One region of the Gordonia phosphorivorans genome, then DNA from elsewhere that is predicted to be linked to it. Evidence: riboswitches for the same ligand, from Rfam matches in the RefSeq annotation. Region 1 holds a riboswitch; the other holds the start of a gene.
The links. Region 1 has a riboswitch for S-adenosylmethionine ahead of ACFFJD_RS12955 (bifunctional o-acetylhomoserine/o-acetylserine sulfhydrylase). Riboswitches for the same ligand answer to the same signal wherever they lie in the genome.
Positions count from the first base shown of each region.

Region 2: linked by a shared signal. The riboswitch ahead of ACFFJD_RS07520 (aminotransferase class V-fold PLP-dependent enzyme) and the one ahead of ACFFJD_RS12955 (bifunctional o-acetylhomoserine/o-acetylserine sulfhydrylase) in region 1 are both predicted to bind S-adenosylmethionine.

Region 1 covers NZ_JBHLWV010000022.1:77,538-86,769, reverse strand. Annotated here, with positions in the region: gene metX (homoserine O-acetyltransferase MetX) at 1-857, opposite strand, end outside; gene ACFFJD_RS12955 (bifunctional o-acetylhomoserine/o-acetylserine sulfhydrylase) at 899-2,200, opposite strand; SAM riboswitch class IV at 2,262-2,374, opposite strand; gene ACFFJD_RS12950 (PE-PPE domain-containing protein) at 2,629-4,194, shown strand; gene ACFFJD_RS12945 (exodeoxyribonuclease III) at 4,569-5,402, shown strand; gene trpS (tryptophan--tRNA ligase) at 5,425-6,450, shown strand; gene ACFFJD_RS12935 (YhjD/YihY/BrkB family envelope integrity protein) at 6,463-7,524, shown strand; gene ACFFJD_RS12930 (D-alanyl-D-alanine carboxypeptidase family protein) at 7,532-8,806, opposite strand; gene ACFFJD_RS12925 (succinate dehydrogenase iron-sulfur subunit) at 8,903-9,232, opposite strand, start outside.
Region 2 covers NZ_JBHLWV010000016.1:295,786-305,017, forward strand. Annotated here, with positions in the region: gene tilS (tRNA lysidine(34) synthetase TilS) at 1-900, opposite strand, end outside; gene ACFFJD_RS07505 (Rv3626c family coenzyme F420 biosynthesis-associated protein) at 879-1,994, opposite strand; gene dacB (D-alanyl-D-alanine carboxypeptidase/D-alanyl-D-alanine endopeptidase) at 2,041-3,381, opposite strand; gene ACFFJD_RS07515 (inorganic diphosphatase) at 3,551-4,030, shown strand; gene ACFFJD_RS07520 (aminotransferase class V-fold PLP-dependent enzyme) at 4,153-5,415, opposite strand; SAM riboswitch class IV at 5,433-5,546, opposite strand; gene ACFFJD_RS07525 (isochorismate synthase) at 5,740-6,813, shown strand; gene ACFFJD_RS07530 (O-succinylhomoserine sulfhydrylase) at 6,851-8,047, opposite strand; gene ACFFJD_RS07535 (rhodanese-like domain-containing protein) at 8,061-8,474, opposite strand; gene ACFFJD_RS07540 (Rv0361 family membrane protein) at 8,471-8,998, opposite strand; gene ACFFJD_RS07545 (FAD-dependent oxidoreductase) at 9,218-9,232, shown strand, end outside.

The DNA of each region.
Region 1 (9,232 bases):
GGATCGAACCGCCGCTTGAGTTTGTCGGCCTGGTATTCGAGGTAGCTGGCGACGGCGTACCGGCCGTCGAGCAGCGGTTTCTCGTCGCCCTGGGGCTTGTTCTCGAAGCGCTCGTCGAGTTCGCCGTCGCTGCGGTAGCAGAGGTGCGCGATGCGGCGGGCGATGCCCATACCGGTCATCGGTGCGCGACCGGAGCCGTAGTAGTCGCCGCCCTGCCAGTCGGGATCGGCGGTGATGGCAGCGATCTGCGTGGTCTGCGTGCCGATCTGGTCTGCCGAGGCGCGGGCACCCACCGCGAGCACCAGCCCGGAATCGCACCGCTCTGGGTGCGAGACGAGCCATTCCAGCGCCCGGGCACCGCCCATGGAGCCGCCGGTCACCGCCGCGAAGCGCGTGATGCCCAGGGACTCGAAGGCCCGGAGTTCGGCGGCGACCAGATCGCGGACGGTCAGCCGCGGGAAACGGGAGCCCCACGGCTCACCGTCCGGTGCGATGCTGCCCGGACCGGTGGACCCGAAACAGCCGCCGATCGCATTCGGGGCGACGACGCACCATTCATCGGTGTCGACGGCTTGCCCCGGACCCACCAGCCCGTCCCACCAGCCGACCATCGAGAAACGGTCGTCCGGCGGGCCGGTGACGTGAGAATTACCGGTCAGGGCGTGCAGTGCGAGGACGATGTTGTCCCGTCGTGCGTTGGGGGTGCCCCAGCGCTGAAAGTTGACGGTCACGTCCGCGAGCCGCCGCCCCGACTCCAGCTCGAGGTCGCCGATCGAGACGTCGACCAGCGACCCGTCCGGACCACTGGTCCAGTCGGGGTCGCTGATCGTCGTGGTCGCGTCGATACTCACCGACACGGCGCGACTCCGTTCGACTGACGATTCACGGCTGCTGTGTCCTAGCCCTTAGCGGCCGCGAAGCCCGTATCGAGGTCGGCGAGGATGTCGTCGATGTTCTCGATGCCCACCGCCAAGCGGATCAGACCGGGGCTGATGCCGGCGGCGGTCAGCTCCTCGTCGCTCAGCTGGCTGTGGGTGGTGGTGGCGGGCTGGATCACCAGGGAGCGGACGTCGCCGATGTTGGCGACATGGCTGTGCAGTTCCAGCGAGTCGACGAACTTGCGGCCGGACTCCTTGCCGCCGACGATCTCGAAGCCGAGCACCGCACCCTGGCCCTTCGGCATGAGCTTCTGGCCGAGCTCGTAGTACGGCGAGGACTCCAGTCCGGCGTAGGTGACCGACTCGACCTGCGGATGGGCCTCGAGGTACGCGGCCACCTTCTGTGCGTTCGCCACGTGACGCTCCACGCGCAGGCTCAGGGTCTCGATGCCCTGGGCCAGCAGGAAGGCGTTGAACGGCGAGATGGCCGAGCCGGTGTCACGCAGCAACTGCACGCGCGCCTTGAGGGCGTAGGCCGGGGCGCCGAGGTCGGCGTACACCACGCCGCCGTAGCTGGGGTCGGGCACGGTGAAGCCCGGGAACAGGCTCTCGCCGTCGCGCTCGACCCGCCAGTCGAAGATGCCGCCGTCGATGATGACACCGCCGATGGAGGTGCCGTGGCCGCCGATGTACTTGGTGGCCGAGTGCACCACGATGTCGGCGCCGTGGGCGAGCGGGTTGAACAGGTACGGCGTCGCGACGGTGTTGTCGACGATGAACGGCAGGCCGGCGCTGTGCGCGACCTCGGCGATCGCCTCGACGTCCAGGATCTGGTTGTGCGGATTGGCGATCGACTCACCGAAGACGGCGCGGGTGTTCGGCTGGATGGCCGCGCGCCACGACTCCGGGTCGTCCGGGTTCTCGACGAACGAGACCTGGATACCGAACTTCGGCAGCGTGTGCGCGAAGAGGTTGTAGGTGCCGCCGTAGATCCGCGGGCTGGAGACGACGTGGCCGCCGTTCTCGACGATGTTCTGGATCGCGTAGGTGGTCGCGGCCTGTCCGGAGGCCAGCAGGAGGGCGGCGACGCCGCCGCCCAGGGCGGCCAGACGCTGCTCGACCGCGTCCTGGGTCGGGTTCATGATGCGCGTGTAGATGTTGCCCGGCTCGGCCAGGGCGAACAGGTTCGCGGCGTGGTCGGTGTCGTCGAAGACGAAGGAGGTGGTCTGGAAGATCGGCAAGGCCCGGGCCTTGGTGTCGCCGACGGTCTGCCCGGCGTGCACCTGAAGGGTCTCGAAGCTCCACTTGTTGGCGTCAGACATAGACGTCAGATCACTTTCTTTCGGTCGGCCGGGCAGGTGCCCGGTAGGGGTCCGACCCTCGGACCCGCGCTTGTCGCCGCGGTGTGTGACGACCAGGTCATCACCCGGAGCACCCCACCGCGGTTGGAGGGTTGCCGTTCAGCGAGCCGGGGCTTGACGCTGACACTCATGACCTGTGCCTCAGGATATAGCACCATCGAAGGACACCGGTAACACCAGGGAGCGCCGTGAGCGTAACTCTGTCCCGGGCGCACAGTTCTGGTAAGGGACCGCCGGAAGCGCGCCGAGAACCGGTATTCGCGCAGGTGCGGGGCGGGATGCGGGGCCGAGTCCCCCGAATGGGTGCTTACGCCGCGACCCAGATCATCGGAAGATGGGCACCGAGGCCGTCCGGCCTCGAGATTCCAGCAGCCGGGGGGCGAACCGCGATGACGATGTCGAGGTGGCAGGTGCGGGCGCGACGGGCCGTGGTCGTGACCGTCGCGGGGGCGGTCATCGGCGCCGGGGCGATACCCGCGGCGATCGGCGGGGTGCACGCCGACCCGGCCGACTGCGGCGGCGGGGCGTTGATCGCCGTCGCCGGCACCAACGACGTCGGGGCCAACCACCTGGTCGGCGCCAAGCAGCGGTACACGGGCAAGAACGCCAACAACACCGACAATCCGGCCAGTCCGTACGCCGGGGCCGGCGCCTACCGGGTGATCACCCCCGAGTTCCCCACCGAACTGTGGCCGGTCGGCTCCGTCGGCTACGACGACGATGTCCGTCGAGGCACCGCGGCCACGGTGGCCGCCATCGCCGAGTATCAGGCCGCATGCCCGGGCAAGCCCGTCACCGTGGTCGGCTACTCCCAGGGCGCGCGCATCGCCGGCGACGTACTCAACGCGGTCGCGACGTCGACGCAGACTCGGACCGTCGACGGGGTGACCTACCGGAAGGTGGTCGACCCGGGTGGGCAGGAGTACTGGATCACCGACGAAGGCCTGAGCGGCGAGCTGTACTCCGACCCGCGCCGGGACGGTCCGGAGAGCGGGCGGGGCATCGAGCAGTCGATCCTCGGGCTTCTCCCCGGGCTCACGATGCGCGGGGCGCGCGAGGGCGGCTTCGGGAGCATTCCGGTGGTCAGCTTCTGCGTGGCCGGTGACGCGATCTGCGACATGCCGGACCCGCTGCACGATCCGCTCGGCGCGCTCGACGCTCTACTCGGCTACTTCACCAAGCACGCGTACTACCCGTGGCGCATGTGGCGGCCGGTGACCGACGCGAACACCTGGACGTGCGCGGCGACGCCTGCGGTCGCGGCGCAGGGCGGCACCGGCACCGTCGACTGCCTGATTCCGGCGAAATCGGCGCTCAGCGGTGTCCGGCAGGACGGGGTGAACCGGGTGCGGGCCGCTCTCGGCCTGGCCCCGCGCGAGGTGATCGACTTCCTCGCCCTGCGGCCGAATCTGAACGGGCTCTTTCCGCACGCCAACCTGTCGGACCTGCAACCGCTGGTGACGCCGGTGCTGAAACTGCTGCCGGAGCTGCCGCAGCTCGGCTACGGCGGCTACCTCCCCAGCGCGCTGCTGTTCTCCGACATCGTCACCGGGCTGCGCGAGGTGAATCTGCCCGCTGTCCTGGGCGGCCTCGGTGGACTGGTGGGCAGCGCCGTCTCGATCGCGGCCATGCCGCTGCGCTTCGTCGAGCATTGGGTCGGTGAATCCGTGAAGGCGGTGCGGGACGGGGTCGACACCGATGGGTCGACCCGCACCCCGGATCTCGTCGCCGTGGCGGCCGACGAGCCGTCGTCGGAGCCGAACACCCTGCTCACTCCGGCGCCGGCGCCGGTGCCGAGCCCGTCGACCTCCCGGCCGTCGGTCGCGGTAGCCGACGCGGAGATTCCGTCCCCGGAACTGTCCGACGACCCGGCAGCCGAACCCGCGGAGCCCTCGACGAGGCAGGAACCGGAGGTCCGACTCTCCGAAGCGGTACCGGCGGCGCCCGCTGCTTGACGGGCGCCGTCGGCCGCTCCGGGGCCCTCGGCGTCGTTTCGGTGGCCGTCAAGTGTGCACCGTGCGCCACGGCGGTCAGATAGTCTGCCCACCCGGGAAAGAATTCCCGCACCCAGACGATCTCATTGATGGTCTCCGGGATATGCGTGTGCACGACGCGGCGAGGTGATGGTCGTCGTGGTGCCGTTGGCCAGGGGTTGGTCGCAGAACACCCCTGCCGCCCGTGCCGAATGGTCGGCGTCGGCGAATTCTGTTCTTCCGTGACCGGTGATGGTCCCTTTCATGGGAAGACATTTCGGCCTCATGTCGGCCAACCCCGACCGGGTCGAGTCAGCCGCTCCCCGATAGGCTGCTGTGCTGTGAAAAGCGCATCGATGACCGTCGCCAGTGTCAACGTCAACGGTGTTCGGGCGGCGGTGAAGCAGCGCAACGAGCGCAACCTCGGCATGCTGCCGTGGCTGACCGAGGCCGACCCCGACGTGGTCCTGCTGCAGGAGATCCGGGCCTCGGAGAAGATCGCGCGGACCGCGCTGGCCCCGGCGCTGGAAGCGGGCTGGCACCTGGTCATGGCCGAGTCGTCGGTGGCCGGGCGATCCGGCGTCGGCGTCCTCTCCAAGACCGAGCCGGCCGCGGTCCGCATCGGCTTCGGCAGCGACGAGTTCGACGGACTCGGCCGCTACCTCGAGGCCGACTTCGGCAGCGGCACCGAGGCGATCACCGTGGCCAGCGTCTACGTGCCGTCCGGGGCCGCGCGCACCGAGAACCCCAAGGACATCGAGAAGCACGACGAGAAGGTGCGTTTCCTCGACGACTTCGGCCCCTACCTCGACGACCTGCTCGGCGCCGGCGGCAACGTGGTGGTGGCCGGCGACTGGAACATCGCCCCCGACGAGCGCGACATCAAGAATTGGAAGGGCAACCTGAAGAACGCGGGTTTCCTGCCGCACGAGCGCGAATGGGTGGCCAAGCGGCTGGCCGCCGGCTGGACCGACGTGGCGCGTGAGCACCACGGTGACGTAGCCGGCCCCTACGCCTGGTGGTCGTGGCGCGGGAAGGCCTTCGACAACGACGCGGGCTGGCGCATCGACTACCACCTGACCACCCCGGGGCTGGCCGGCGCCGTCGAACGGGTGTGGGTGGACCGGGCCGACGCGTACGACCTGCGCTGGTCTGATCACGCACCGGTGACCGCTCGTTTCGCGCGCTGACGGGTTTGCGAGAATGGCTGACATGACCACTCCCACCACTCGGCCGCGCCGAGTCCTGTCCGGAATCCAGCCGACCAGCGACTCGTTCCACCTCGGTAACTACCTGGGTGCGGTACGACAGTGGGTGGCCCTGCAGGACGACTTCGACGAGGCGTTCTACTTCATCCCCGACATGCACGCGATCACCATGCCGCAGGACCCCGCGCAACTGCGCGAACGCACCCTGCGCAGTGTGGCGCAGCTGCTGGCCCTCGGCGTGGACCCGGAGCGCTCGACGATCTACGTCCAGTCGCACATCCCGGAGATCGCGCAGCTCACCTGGGTGCTGCAGTGCCTGACCGGTTTCGGTGAGGCCAGCCGGATGACCCAGTTCAAGGACAAGTCGTCCAAGGGCGGCCTCGAATCGGCCAGCGTCGGCCTGTTCACCTATCCGATCCTGCAGGCCGCCGACATCGTCGCCTTCGACGTCGACGAGGTGCCGGTTGGGGAGGATCAGCGCCAGCACCTGGAACTGACCCGCGACCTCGCGCAGCGCTTCAACTCGCGCTACGGCGAGACGTTCGTGGTGCCCAAGGCCCGCATCGTCAGCGAGTACGCCAAGATCTACGACCTGCAGAATCCCACCGCCAAGATGAGCAAGTCGGCCGATTCGGACGCCGGGCTGATCAACCTGCTCGACGACCCGAAGCGTTCGGCCAAGAAGATTCGCTCGGCGGTCACCGACAGCGGCAGCGAGATCCGTTTCGACCGCGAGGAGAAGCCGGGCGTCTCCAATCTGCTGACCATCCAGGCCGCACTCACCGGTCGCTCGGTCGACGAACTGGTGGAGGGCTACGTCGGCAAGCAGTACGGCCACCTCAAGGTGGACACCGCTGACGCCCTCACCGAATTCGTGACGCCCCTGCGCGGACGCGTCGAGGAACTGCTCGACGATCGCGCGGTGCTGCACGAGGTGCTCGCCGCCGGTGCGGCCAAGGCGCGCACCACTGCGGCCAAGACCCTCGCCGAGGTGTACGAGAAGATCGGCTTTCAGCCCGCGACGCGGTAACGTCGGTTGCCGATGGGACCAATCGTCGCGCGAATCAAAAAGCTCGTGGCGCACGCCGTCGCGCTGTTCGAAGATGCCAAGACGCGGTGGCCGTGGCTGGAGCACCTCCTCGCCACGCTGACCCGCTACGGCGAGCGTCGCGGCAGCACCTACGCGGCGGCCATCGCCTTCACCGGGATCCTCGCGCTGGTCCCCGTCCTGATGGTCACCTTCTCGATCGCCGGCTTCGTGCTGGCCAGCCGTCCGGAGTTGGTGGACACCCTGGTGGATCAGGTGGTCCAGGCGATGCCGGGCCAGTTGGGCGAGACGGTCAGCGACATCATCGCCTCGGCCATCGATTCGCGCGGTGCGGTCGGCCTGATCGGTCTGGCCAGCGCCGCCCTCACCGGCATCGGCTGGATGGGGTTGGTGCGCACCGCGCTCACCGACATGTGGGGCGGCCGCACCAGCACCAACGCGATCCTGGCGAAGGTCAAGGACCTCGGCATGTTCGTCGTACTCGGCCTGGTCTTCGTGCTCACCATCGCGTTGACCGTGGTGGCCACCGGGCCCATCGCCCTCACCGTGACCGACTGGCTGGGGCTGGGCGATCTCAGCGCGCTGCTGCGCCTGGCGTCCCAGGTGATCGCGGTGCTGGGCACCTGGGGACTGTTCATCGTGGTGTTGGCCCGGCTGCCCCGGCACCAGCTTCCGGTGCGGGTGGTGCTCTGGCCGGCGCTGGTCACCACCCTGGTGTTCACCGCGCTCAAGGAACTCGGCGGGCTGTACCTGCGGTCGGTGCTCAGCAGCCCGGCGGGTGCGGCTTTCGGTCCAATCCTGGGCATGCTGGCCTTCGCCTTCCTCGCCTCGCAGATCGTGCTGTACGCGTCGGCGTGGATCGCGGCGAATCCGAGCAACGAACAGTACCGGCTGGTGGATTACACGCGGGAGAACGACGACGAGGAGCGCGAACCGGTCGTCTTGGCCCCGGTGTACGAGCAGGCCGAGGCGCCCAAGGCGCGCGCGCTGCTGACCGCGGCGGGGCTCGGGGCGGCCGCCGCCGGGCTCTACGGCTGGATGCGGCGCGGCCGCTGAGGCGCGCTCAGCGTCGTCGGCGGTGTCGCCGGACCGCCAGCACCACCAGCGACGCCGCGGTCAATCCCAGCACCGCCACCAGAACCAGCTCCAGGGGACCCAGCGCGGCCGCGTCCGTGCCGGAACTCGCCCACGGCTGCTGTCCGGACTCCCCGGACGAGGAGTCGGCGACCCCGGTGTCCAGGGTGCCGACGGAGATGGACCCATCGGCGGCGAAGCCGTAGTCGAGCATCCGGACGGCCTGATCGTGGTAGCTGTTGCCACCCTCGGAGAGCCCGGCCATCTGCACGATCAGCAGGGTGCGACCGTCCTGCTCCACGGCGCCGACGAAGGTCTTGAGCGCGTCATCGGTGTAGCCGGTCTTGCCGCCGAGCACGGTCATGCCGGGCACCCCGTCGCGCAGCAGGGTGTTCGACGTACCCATCAGGTAGGCGGGGTGGTCCTCATCGCCGGGGACGTCCTTGCGGGCCGGGTAGCCGGGGAACTTGTACGACGACAGTCCGATCATCTCCGCGAAGTTCTCATCGGCCATGGCGGCGCGGAAGATCACCGCCAGATCGTAGGGCGAGGTGGACATGCCGGCCGCGTCGAGACCGGACGGGGAGGCCGCGCGGGTGTCCAGGACGCCGAGTTCCTTGGCCTTGGCGTTCATCTTGGCCAGGGCCTCGTCGTAGCCGCCCAGCTCACGGGCCAGCATGTTGGCGCAGTCGTTGCCGGAGACCACGAGCAGCCCGGTCAGGATGTCCCGGACGGTGTACTGCCCGCCCGGCCCGACGCCGCACGCATCGCCTTCCATCGACCAGTCGTTGACGGTCGCGGTGACCGGCGCGGCCAGATCCAGTTGCTCCAGCGCCACCAGTGCCAGCAGCACCTTGATGGTCGACGCCGGTCGGTAGCGTCCGTGCGGGTCCTGCGCGGCGATCACCGCACCGCTGTCCAGGTCGGCGATCAACCATCCCAGCGAGGTCAGGTCGGCGGGGGTGGGACCGGCGGCCGGGTCGGCCACGATCCCGCACTCGCCGAGGCGGTCCCCGCCGATCGGCGGGTCCTGCACCACCAGGGGAGTGGGGGTGGTCTGCCCGGGGGCGACGGTCTCGGAGTCGTCGACGGGCGGCGGCGGGTTGACCGCGTGCGGGCAGGCCTCGGGGGCGGTCTCGGTGGGCAGCACCACCGTCGGAGTGGGGCCCAGCGGGTCGGCGACGGCGGGCGCGGCGAGCACCGCGCCGCCCAGGGCGACGGTGACCGCGATGGACAGCAGGCGTGAAGGTGATGAAGAGCGCATTTGGAGTGAAATTCTAGCCGCCCGGATTTCGGAGCCGACGACAAAGCCCCCGGTCGGCGGGACCGGGGGCTTTCTCGGGGCTGCAGAGTTGGCTTGTTAGCGCGAGAACATCAGGGCGCGCTTGACCTCTTGGATCGCCTGCGTCACCTGGATGCCACGCGGGCAGGCGTCGGTGCAGTTGAAGGTGGTGCGGCAGCGCCACACACCGTCGGCGTCGTTCAGGATGTCCAGACGCTCGATGGTGCCCTCGTCACGGCTGTCGAAGATGAAGCGGTGAGCGTTCACGATCGCGGCCGGGCCGTAGTAGCTGCCCTCGGTCCAGAACACCGGGCAACTTGTGGTGCAGCAGGCGCACAGGATGCACTTGGTGGTGTCATCGAAGCGCGCGCGGTCGGCCTGGCTCTGGATGTACTCGCGGCTGGGCTC
Region 2 (9,232 bases), on a different contig from region 1:
CACCGGTCCCTGCCCGGACCAGTCGACCACCAGGGCCCAGACCTGCCTCGTCACCGCCGAGGCGGGCTCGGTGGCGCCCACCTCGGTGAGCCACCGTCGGAGCACCCGGGTGCCGACGGCCACCGGCAGGTCGGCGAGGACCTCGACGGCCGCACTCCGGTCCTCGGCGACCGCGTCCGGGTAGACCCGCGCGGCCCACTCGGTCAGCGCGGCGTCGTCGTCGCGCAACTGATCGGCGGTCCGCGCCAACGCCTGCGCCACTCCGCCGCCCAGCGCCTCCTCGAAACGCGGCAGCAGGTCGTGACGTACCCGGACCCGGGTGTAGCGAGGGTCGTCGTTGTGCGGATCCGCCCAGGGCTCCAGTCCCCACGCCGCGCAGGCCCGCCGGGTCGTCTCGCGTCGCACCCGGAGCAGGGGCCGACCCCAGGGGGCCGCCCAGGCGGTCATCGCGGACAACGATCGCGCCCCTGATCCCCGCCCCAGGCCCAACAGCACGGTCTCGGCCTGGTCGTCGAGGGTGTGCCCGAGCAGCACCGGCTGCCGGTCCCGCGCCTGCTCCAGCGCGTCATAGCGAGCACGCCGCGCCGCCGCTTCGGGCCCCCCGGGCCCATCCGGGCGCACCGTCAGCACCCGCGCCTGGGCACCGAAGCCGACGACGGTGCGGGCCGCCCACGCGGCCGTCGCCGCCGATCCGTCCTGCAACTGGTGGTCGACCACCAGCCCGGTGACCCGCAGTCCGGCCCGCACCGCGGCCGCCGCCAAGGCAAGCGAGTCCGCACCTCCGGAGACCGCGACGCAGACCTGTTCGTCGTCGAGGTGCTCGCGCGCGAAGCCGCGTACCGCCCCGATCAGTTCCTGCTGGGCACGCGAACGCCCGGTCAGAGCACCCGCGCGATCCATGCACTCGGCTCGTCGATCTCGTCGGTCTTCGGCAGGGTCTCCGGCGAGGTCCACACCGTGTTGAAGGCCGCCATGCCGACCTCGGCCACCACCGCGTCGACGAAGGCCTTACCGCGGATGTACTGGGCGAGCTTGGCGTCCATGCCGATCAGCGCCCGGACGATCCGCTGGAGCGGGTTCTGCGGCCGCCGGCGTCGCGCGTCGAAGGCGGCCCGAATGTCGGCGACCGTCGGTACCTGCGCCGGACCGACCGCATCCATCACATGGTCGGCGTGGCCTTCCAGGAGGGTGCCGAGCACCATCACCCGGTCGAAGGCCTCGCGCTGCTCCGGGGCCTGCAGCAGCTGCATGACGCCCAGCATGCCCTTCTCCCGGGAGCGACCGCTGCGCACCGCGGCGCTGACTCGACCCACCAGGTCGACGGTGGACTCGCCCGCGTCCTCGGTGAGGATCCGCACGTTCTCGCGCATGTAGCCCGCCAGCCACGGGTTGGCCGAGAACTGCACGCGGTGGGTCACCTCGTGCAGGCACACCCACAGGCGGAAGTCCGACGGAACCACCCGCAGCTGCCGCTCCACGGCGATGATGTTGGGCGCCACCAGCATCAGGACGCCCGGCTCCCCGGTCTCCTCGTCGAGGGAGAACGGATCGTACTGGCCCAGGATGGCGCCGGAGAGGACGGCGAGCAGACCCGCCGCCTGCACGCCGCCGACCTTGCCGAGCGCGCTGTGCACCAGTCCGGAGTCCTCGTCCTCGGCCGGTTCGTCGCCGAACATGGACGGCATCGACCGTGCGGCCGCGTCGATCCACCCGGCGCGATCGAGGATCCGCGCGGTGGGGATCTGCAGACCGTCGGCCAGGCCGGTCAGTTCCCGGACCGGGGCCTCGGCCCGCACCGATGCGTCGGCGAGCTCGGCGTGCGCCTGGTCCATCGTGTACCGCGTGACCCGCGGACCGGGGCGGGCCACCTTCCGACCCAGCGAGGCCGCCAGCCCCCAGTCGATGTTGGGCGCCGCGACCGGCTCGTGCTCCGGCACGTCCGCCGACGCTTCGGTCGGGGTCTCGCTCTGCGTAGCTGTCACGTCAGCACTCATCATCGTTGGGTTCCGTCCGGATCCAGTGGTCGGGTGGGCCCGCGAGTCAGCCACCGCAGCCGCACTCTCGGAGGGCACCGGCCAGCGCATCCAGGGCCGGTCGTGCGTCCGCCGGCGAGGTGCCGCCGGACATGAAGGCGAACGTCAGCACCCGCCCGTCGACGGTCTGCACGATGCCGGTCAGCGAACTGACCCCGGTGAGCGTGCCGGTCTTGGCACGCACCCAGCCCGCGCCCGGATTGGTCTTCGGATCGAAGCGGTCGGTCAGGGTTCCGGTACCGGCGGCCACCGGGAAGGTGTCCAGCATGGGACGCAGCTCGGGCTGCTTGTCGCCGGCCGCCGCCGACACCAGCTGCTCGAGCAACCGGGCGGGCACCTTGTCGGCCGCCGACAGCCCGGAGGCATCCCGCAAGACCACACCGGCCACATCGAATCCGTTGTCGCGCAACACCTTCACCACCGCGTCGGCGCCACCGGCGATGCTCGGCGGCCCGCCCATCGCGACGGACAGCTCCACCGCGAGGGTCTCGGCCAGCACGTTGTCGCTCAGCCGCATCATGTCGCCCACGCGGGCGCTCAACGGCGCGGACTCCACCGTGGCCAGCACCTGCGCCGTCGACGCCGGAGTCGCCTCGGTGACCGGGCTGTTCACCTCCAGGGCGGCGGCCAGGGCCCGGCCGGCGTCCAGCGCCGCGGTGGTCGAGCGCGGCGAGTACTCGTCGAGCGGATCGAGGCGGGCACCGTCGGTCATCAGCGACGTGATGGGCGCGATGTCGCCGCCCTCGATGTCGGCGTCGTCCCACGACGAGGCCATCGCCGGGCCGGTGACCGAGCTGGGGGCCACCGCGACCGAGGAGACCGGGACGCCCGCACGGCGCACCTGGGCGGCCAGGTCGGCGATGCGCGGCGCATCGGTGTAGAAGGTGTCGGCGCCCTCCGGCTGCACCGACAGCGTCGGGTCGACGGCGCCCACCAGGATCACCTGACCGTCCGGTCCGGCCACCACCTGCGTGCGCAGCCGCGCGTCGTGGTCCAGCTGCAGCAGGGCGGCCGCGGCGGTCAGGATCTTGGCGTTGGAGGCCGGGGTCCGCGGTTCGTCCGGCGACCGGCTCCACAGCGTCTGACCGGTCGACGGATCGGAGACCATGCCGGTGAGTTTGCCGAGGTCGCTGTCCTTGAGTCCGGCGCGCAGCTGGGCCGCGACGCCGCGGGCGGTGGGAGTGGGCGCGGAATCGTCGACCGGCAGGATGCTCGGATCCACGGTCGCCGCGGCGGGTTGGGCCGGGGTGCCCACCGGCACCGGCTCGGGCCGCAGGTAGTACCAGTTGTAGGCGAGGAACCCGCCGACGGCGAGCGCAGCGATCAGCAGCAGGCTCAACGCCGTCAGTAGAAACGCACGCCATCGACGTCGGCCGACTCTCGTCGTCGCCACAGGAATCCCTTCGGGTTCATCGCTACCCGCGCGCCACAACTTTCGGGCTGCCCGCGTGGGCCTGGTTGATCCCACAGTATCGTTGAGCCCTGATAAACCCCCGCAGACCAGAGGAGACGAACGTATGGAGTTCGAGGTCACCGTAGAAATCCCCAAGGGCACCCGTAACAAGTACGAGGTCGACCACGAATCGGGGAAGGTGTACCTGGACCGGTACCTCTACACCTCGATGGGCTACCCCGCCGATTACGGCTACATCGACCACACCCTCGGTGAGGACGGCGATCCGCTGGACGCGATGGTGCTGCTCACCGAATCGGTGTTCCCGGGCGTCATCGTGCGGGCCCGCATCGTGGGCATGTACACCATGACCGACGAGGCCGGCGGCGATGACAAGCTCCTCGCGGTGCCCGCCGGGGATCCCCGCTGGGATCACATCCAGGACATCGGCGACGTCGACGACTTCGAGCTCGGTGCCATCGCACACTTCTTCGAGCACTACAAGGACCTCGAGCCCGGCAAGGAGGTCACGCCCGGCGGTTGGGTCGGCAAGGCCGAGGCTGCGAAGGTGGCCCAGGAGGCCGTGGCCCGCTACCAGGGCTGACTCCGTCTCGTCAGCGACGAAAAGCGGCGCCCGGACACCGACCTCGGTCGGGTCCGGGCGCCGCTTTCTCGTGCCGGGACCGACTCCACGGCACTCGACCAACCCCTCGATGGCCGAAGCGTTCAGCCGACCCGCTCGGTCAGTTCGGTCAGGGCCACGAGCAGTCGGTCGATGTCGTCGGAGCTGGTGCCCAGGCCGAAGCTGACTCGCACCGCGCCCTCCGGGTAGCCGAGGCGGGTGAGCAGCGGGTGCGCGCAGAACTTGCCGTCGCGCACCCCGATGCCGTGGTGGGCGCTCAGGTATTCGGCCACCTCGCGCGCGGTGTGTCCGCGCACCGCGAAACCGGCGATCCCGACGCGGTCGTCGACGTCCTCGAAGATCTGCAGCGGAGTCACCGCCTCCAACGCCGCCAGCCCGCGGTCGAGTCGGGTCAGCAGATCGCGCTCGTGGTAACCGATCAGCTCGAAGCCCAGGCCCTTGATGGTGTCGGCGGCCGCGGCGATCGCCACCGCGCCCAGCACGTTGGGGCTGCCCGCCTCGTGGCGCGCGGCGCCGGTGTGCCAGTCGGTGCCCGCGTCCAGATCCACGTGCGCGGTGGCGCCGCCACCGGCCAGGTACGGCGCGGCGTCGTCGAGCCAGTCCGACCGTCCGATCAGCACACCCGCCCCGAACGGCGCGTACACTTTGTGCCCGGAGAAGACCAGGTAGTCGATGCCGTAGCTGGCCAAGGACACCGGTCGGTGCGCGACGAGCTGGGCACCGTCGATCAGGATGCGGGCGCCGTGCCGGTGCGCGAGCGCGGTCAGTGTGCGGAGGGGCAGCACCTCGCCGGTGACGTTCGAGGCCGCGGTGATCGCCAGCAGCGCGGCCGGCTTGCGGGACAGTTCCGCGTCGAGGGCGGCGAGGGTGTCGGCGAAGGTCGGCTGCGCGGTCACCACGCGGGCCCGCCCGGTGCGCTGCCACGGCAGCAGGTTGGCGTGGTGCTCGATGTCGAGGACCACCACGTCGCCGGGCACCGCGTGCGCGGCCAGGTTCAACGCGTCGGTGGTGTTCCGGGTGAACACGACGGTGTCGTCGGCGCGACCGCCGACGAAGCGTCGCACGGTCTCCCGGGCCTGCTCGTAGCGGGCGGTGGTGACCTGGGACAGGTGCCCGGCGCCGCGGTGCACGCTCGCGTACTGGCCGAGCGCCTCGGTGAAGGCCGCGGCCACATCGGTCAGGGCGGGGGCGCTGGCCGCGTAGTCGAAATTGGCATATCGCACCTGCGCACCCCCGGCGGTCGGCACGGTCTGCTCGGCGCCGACCACCGCGGCGAGCGCGGTGATGGCGGCGGTGTCGACCGACTCGGCGGTGTCGAGCACGGGGGTATCCAGCACAGCGGTCATGACAAAACTCCTCAGCGAATCCGCGCTTGCCGCGACCGGTCGGCCGACAGCCGGGTCGTCACCGGGAGCACCCCACCACGGTGGAGGGTTGCCGATCAGCCAGCCCGGGCTTGACGCTGATACTCGTGACCCGCCGACCACTGTGCCCTGTCGGCCCGGCGGGGGGCCACCATTAAACGCACCGCGAACTAAACCCTCCGCCCGCACCCATCGGTTTCGGTTCGTCCCGTCGCTGTCGGTTCGCCCCGTCGTTCCAGAGCGACGGGTGCACCCGAAACCGACGGCGCGACGGGGTCGACGCAACGCGTCGGTAATCTGGGTGGAGTGACCGATGCCGAGAGTTTTCTGCTGTCCCGACCGGCGGGCGCGGTGCGCGGGACCGGTGTGCGGGCTCGCTACGACTCGGTCGACGCGGCCCGCGCGGCCCTGCGCGACGGCGCACCCGTGGTCGCCGGTCTGCTGGCCTTCGACACCGCCGGCCCGGCCGCCCTGCTGACTCCCGACCGGTGGACCACCGACGCGGGACCGATCACGGCCCGCACTCCGGCCGCGATCCGACCGTCGCACGTGTGGATCACCCCGCCCGCCGAGCACCGCGACCGCGTGGCCGCGGCCCTCGCCGCCATCGAGGCCGGCCGCGCCGCCAAGGTGGTGCTGGCCCGGACGATGGAGGTCGGCTTCGACGCACCCCTCGACCCGCTCTCGATCGCCGGAGGTTTCGCCGCGGGCGCCCGCGATGCGGCGGTCTTCGCCGCGCAGGGTCCCGATGACCGCTGGCTGATCGGCGCCAGCCCGGAGCTGTTGGTCCGCAAGCAGGGCCGCGTGGTCACCTGTCACCCGTACGCCGGCTCCGCGGCCCGGTCCGCCGACCCCGAGCTCGATGCGGCGGCCGCGGCCTCGCTGAGCACCTCGGACAAGGATCTGCGCGAGCACGCCTTCGTGGTCGACGACCTGCGCGAACGCCTCGCCCCGCTCTGCGCGGAACTCAGTGCGCCCACCGCCCCGTCGCTGATGTCCACCGGCGAGATGTGGCATCTGGCCACGCCGATCCGCGGTGTCCTGCACGACGACTCGGTCACCGCGTTGGACCTGGCCGCCCGGCTCTCGCCGACCCCGGCCGTCGGTGGCACGCCGCGCGCCGCGGCGACCGCCCTGATCGCCGAGTTGGAGGGGACCCGCGAGTTCTACGGCGGCACCGTGGGCTGGTGCGACGATCGCGGCGACGGCGAATGGCTGGTGTCGATCCGCTGCCTGGAACTGGCGGCCGATCGGCGCGGCATCCGCACCTGGGCGGGCGGCGGTATCGTCACCGGTTCCGACCCGGAGGCCGAGGTGGCCGAGACCACGGCCAAGTTCCGCACGGTCCGTCGCGCGCTCGGCCTCGACGCCGCGGGCTGACCCCTCCCCGGCCGAGCGTCCCTCGGTCGAGCGTCCCTCAGCCGAGGGCCTGGTCGAGGTCCCGAATCAGGTCGTCGACGTTCTCCAAACCGACCGACAGCCGCACCATCGCATCCGTGAGCCCGATGGCCGCGCGACCGTCGGGACCCATCGCGCGGTGCGTGGTGGTGGCCGGGTGGGTGATCAGGCTCTTCGCATCGCCGAGGTTGTTGGAGATGTCGATCACCCGCAGGCCGTCGAGCACCTCGAAGGCGCGTTCCTTGGCGGTGCTGCCCGGCTGCTGCGCCAGCGCGAAGGTGATCACCGTGCCGCCGCCGGACATCTGCGCGCGCGCCAGTTCGTACTGCGGGTGCGAGGGCAGGAACGGGTACAGGGCGGTGGCCACGCGCGGATCGGCGTCGAGGAACTCGGCGATCCGCAAGGCGCTCGCCACCGACTGGTCCAGGCGCAGCTTCATCGTCTCCAGGCCCTTGAGCATCACCCAGGCGTTGAACGGGCTCAGCGCCGGTCCGGTGTGCCGCATCAGGTCGCGCACCGGCCCGTTGATGAACTCGCTGGTGCCGAGCACCGCGCCGCCCATCACGCGGCCCTGCCCGTCGATGTGCTTGGTGCCCGAGTAGACGATCACGTCGGCCCCCATCTCCGGGCCGCGCTGCAGCAGCGGGGTGGCGAAGACGTTGTCGAGGACCACCTGGGCGCCGGCGGCGTGCGCCAGCTCGGCCACCTTCCGCACGTCCACCAGCGTCTGCATCGGGTTCGACGGGGTCTCGAAGAACACGGCGTCGGTGGGCACCGACAGCGCCCGCTCCCACTGCTCCAGGTCTTCGCCGTCGACGAACACGGTCTCCACGCCCCAGGCCGGCAGGATCTCGCTGCACACCACGAAGCACGAGCCGAACAGGCTGCGTGCGGCCACCAGCCGGCTGCCCTTCTTCAGCAGTGCGCCGAGCGCCACGAAGACCGCGGCCATCCCGCTGGCGGTGGCGAAGGCCGCTTCGGTGCCTTCGATCTGGCGGAGCCGCTCGGTGAACATCTCCACCGTCGGGTTGCCGTACCGGGAGTAGACGAAGCGCTTGTCCTCCCCGGTGAAGGCGCGTTCGGCGGCGGCCGCCGAGTCGTACACGTAGCCGCTGTTGAGGAAGAGAGCCTCGGAGGTCTCGAAGAACCCCGACCGCATCGTCCCCCCGCGGACCGCGATGGTCTCCGGCGATACCCATTCGGGCAGGTCACTCATCGATGCTCCCCTTCTACTGTTGACGCCACGGCAGGCCGCTCGCGCGCCAGCCCGTGGATCCGCGGTGCCCCTCCTCGTCCAGGGCTCCTTCGAATCCGTCAAGAATGTTGTACGCCTGCCCGATTCCGGCCGCGGTGGCGGCCTCGGCCGCGCCGATCGAGCGCGCCCCGGAGCGGCACAGCAGCAGCAGCTCGGCATCGTCGGCCACGCCGGCCTCCCGCAGCTGCTCCACGAACCGAGTGTTCGGCGCCCCGCCGGGGAAGCCGATCCACTCGATGAGCACGGCCTGCTTGCCGAGCACGGTCAGGTCCGGCACACCGACGAAGGACCACTCCGCCTGCGTCCGGCAGTCCACCAGCACCGCCCGCGGGTTGCTCTCCAAGCGCGCCCAGGCCTCCTGCGGGGTCACATCACCGGCGTAGCTCATGCGTCGCACACCTTCCATTCGTCGCCCTGCCGGATCACCGTCAGGTCGGTCGTCTGCTTCTCGTTGGAGGTCTTCTCCCGGTGCCAGTTGACGGCCACCGTGGCCACGTCGCCCTGGATCTGCACCGCCATGTCCGGAATCACGATCGGCCCCTGCGCATCGCGGGCCTTGCGGTTCTCGTCGGCGAACTCGGTGGCCGTCGGGAAGTCCGCGGCCTCCAGGTCGGCCGCGCAGTGCGCCTCGCGGTACTGGCCGTAGTTGAGGGAGTTGCGCGCGGTGAACGCATCGTTGACCGCGTGCTGCACCTTGGTCGAATCGCTGAGCCGCTCGGCGGGCGGATCGATCAGGGCCACCCCGGCGACCACGGCCACCAGCAGGACCACGAATCCCAGTGCGACCAGGAAGGGCCACCGACTGCGGCCGGGGTCGTCGTCGCCGAACTCCGCGGCCATCGACTCCGGATAGCCGTCCGGGGTGTACTTCGGATTCGGATGGTCGGCGCCGCCGGGGCTCTGGTCACTCATGGACCGATTCTATCGAGCGTCCACACCCGACGACCTGCCCGGTGGTCATAGACGCCGCCGTCGCGTGCCGCCCAATAGCGCAGCGCGGATCGCGAAGTCAAGGGTTTGCCGCAGTTTCGGTATTAGTGAGGGCAGCCTCAGTGGAAATTTTGGTGCTGACTCACCAGCGCATACCGTGGAAGTACCACACGTTCTTTCAGCTGAGGAAGCGACTGACCAATGAGTGACAACAGC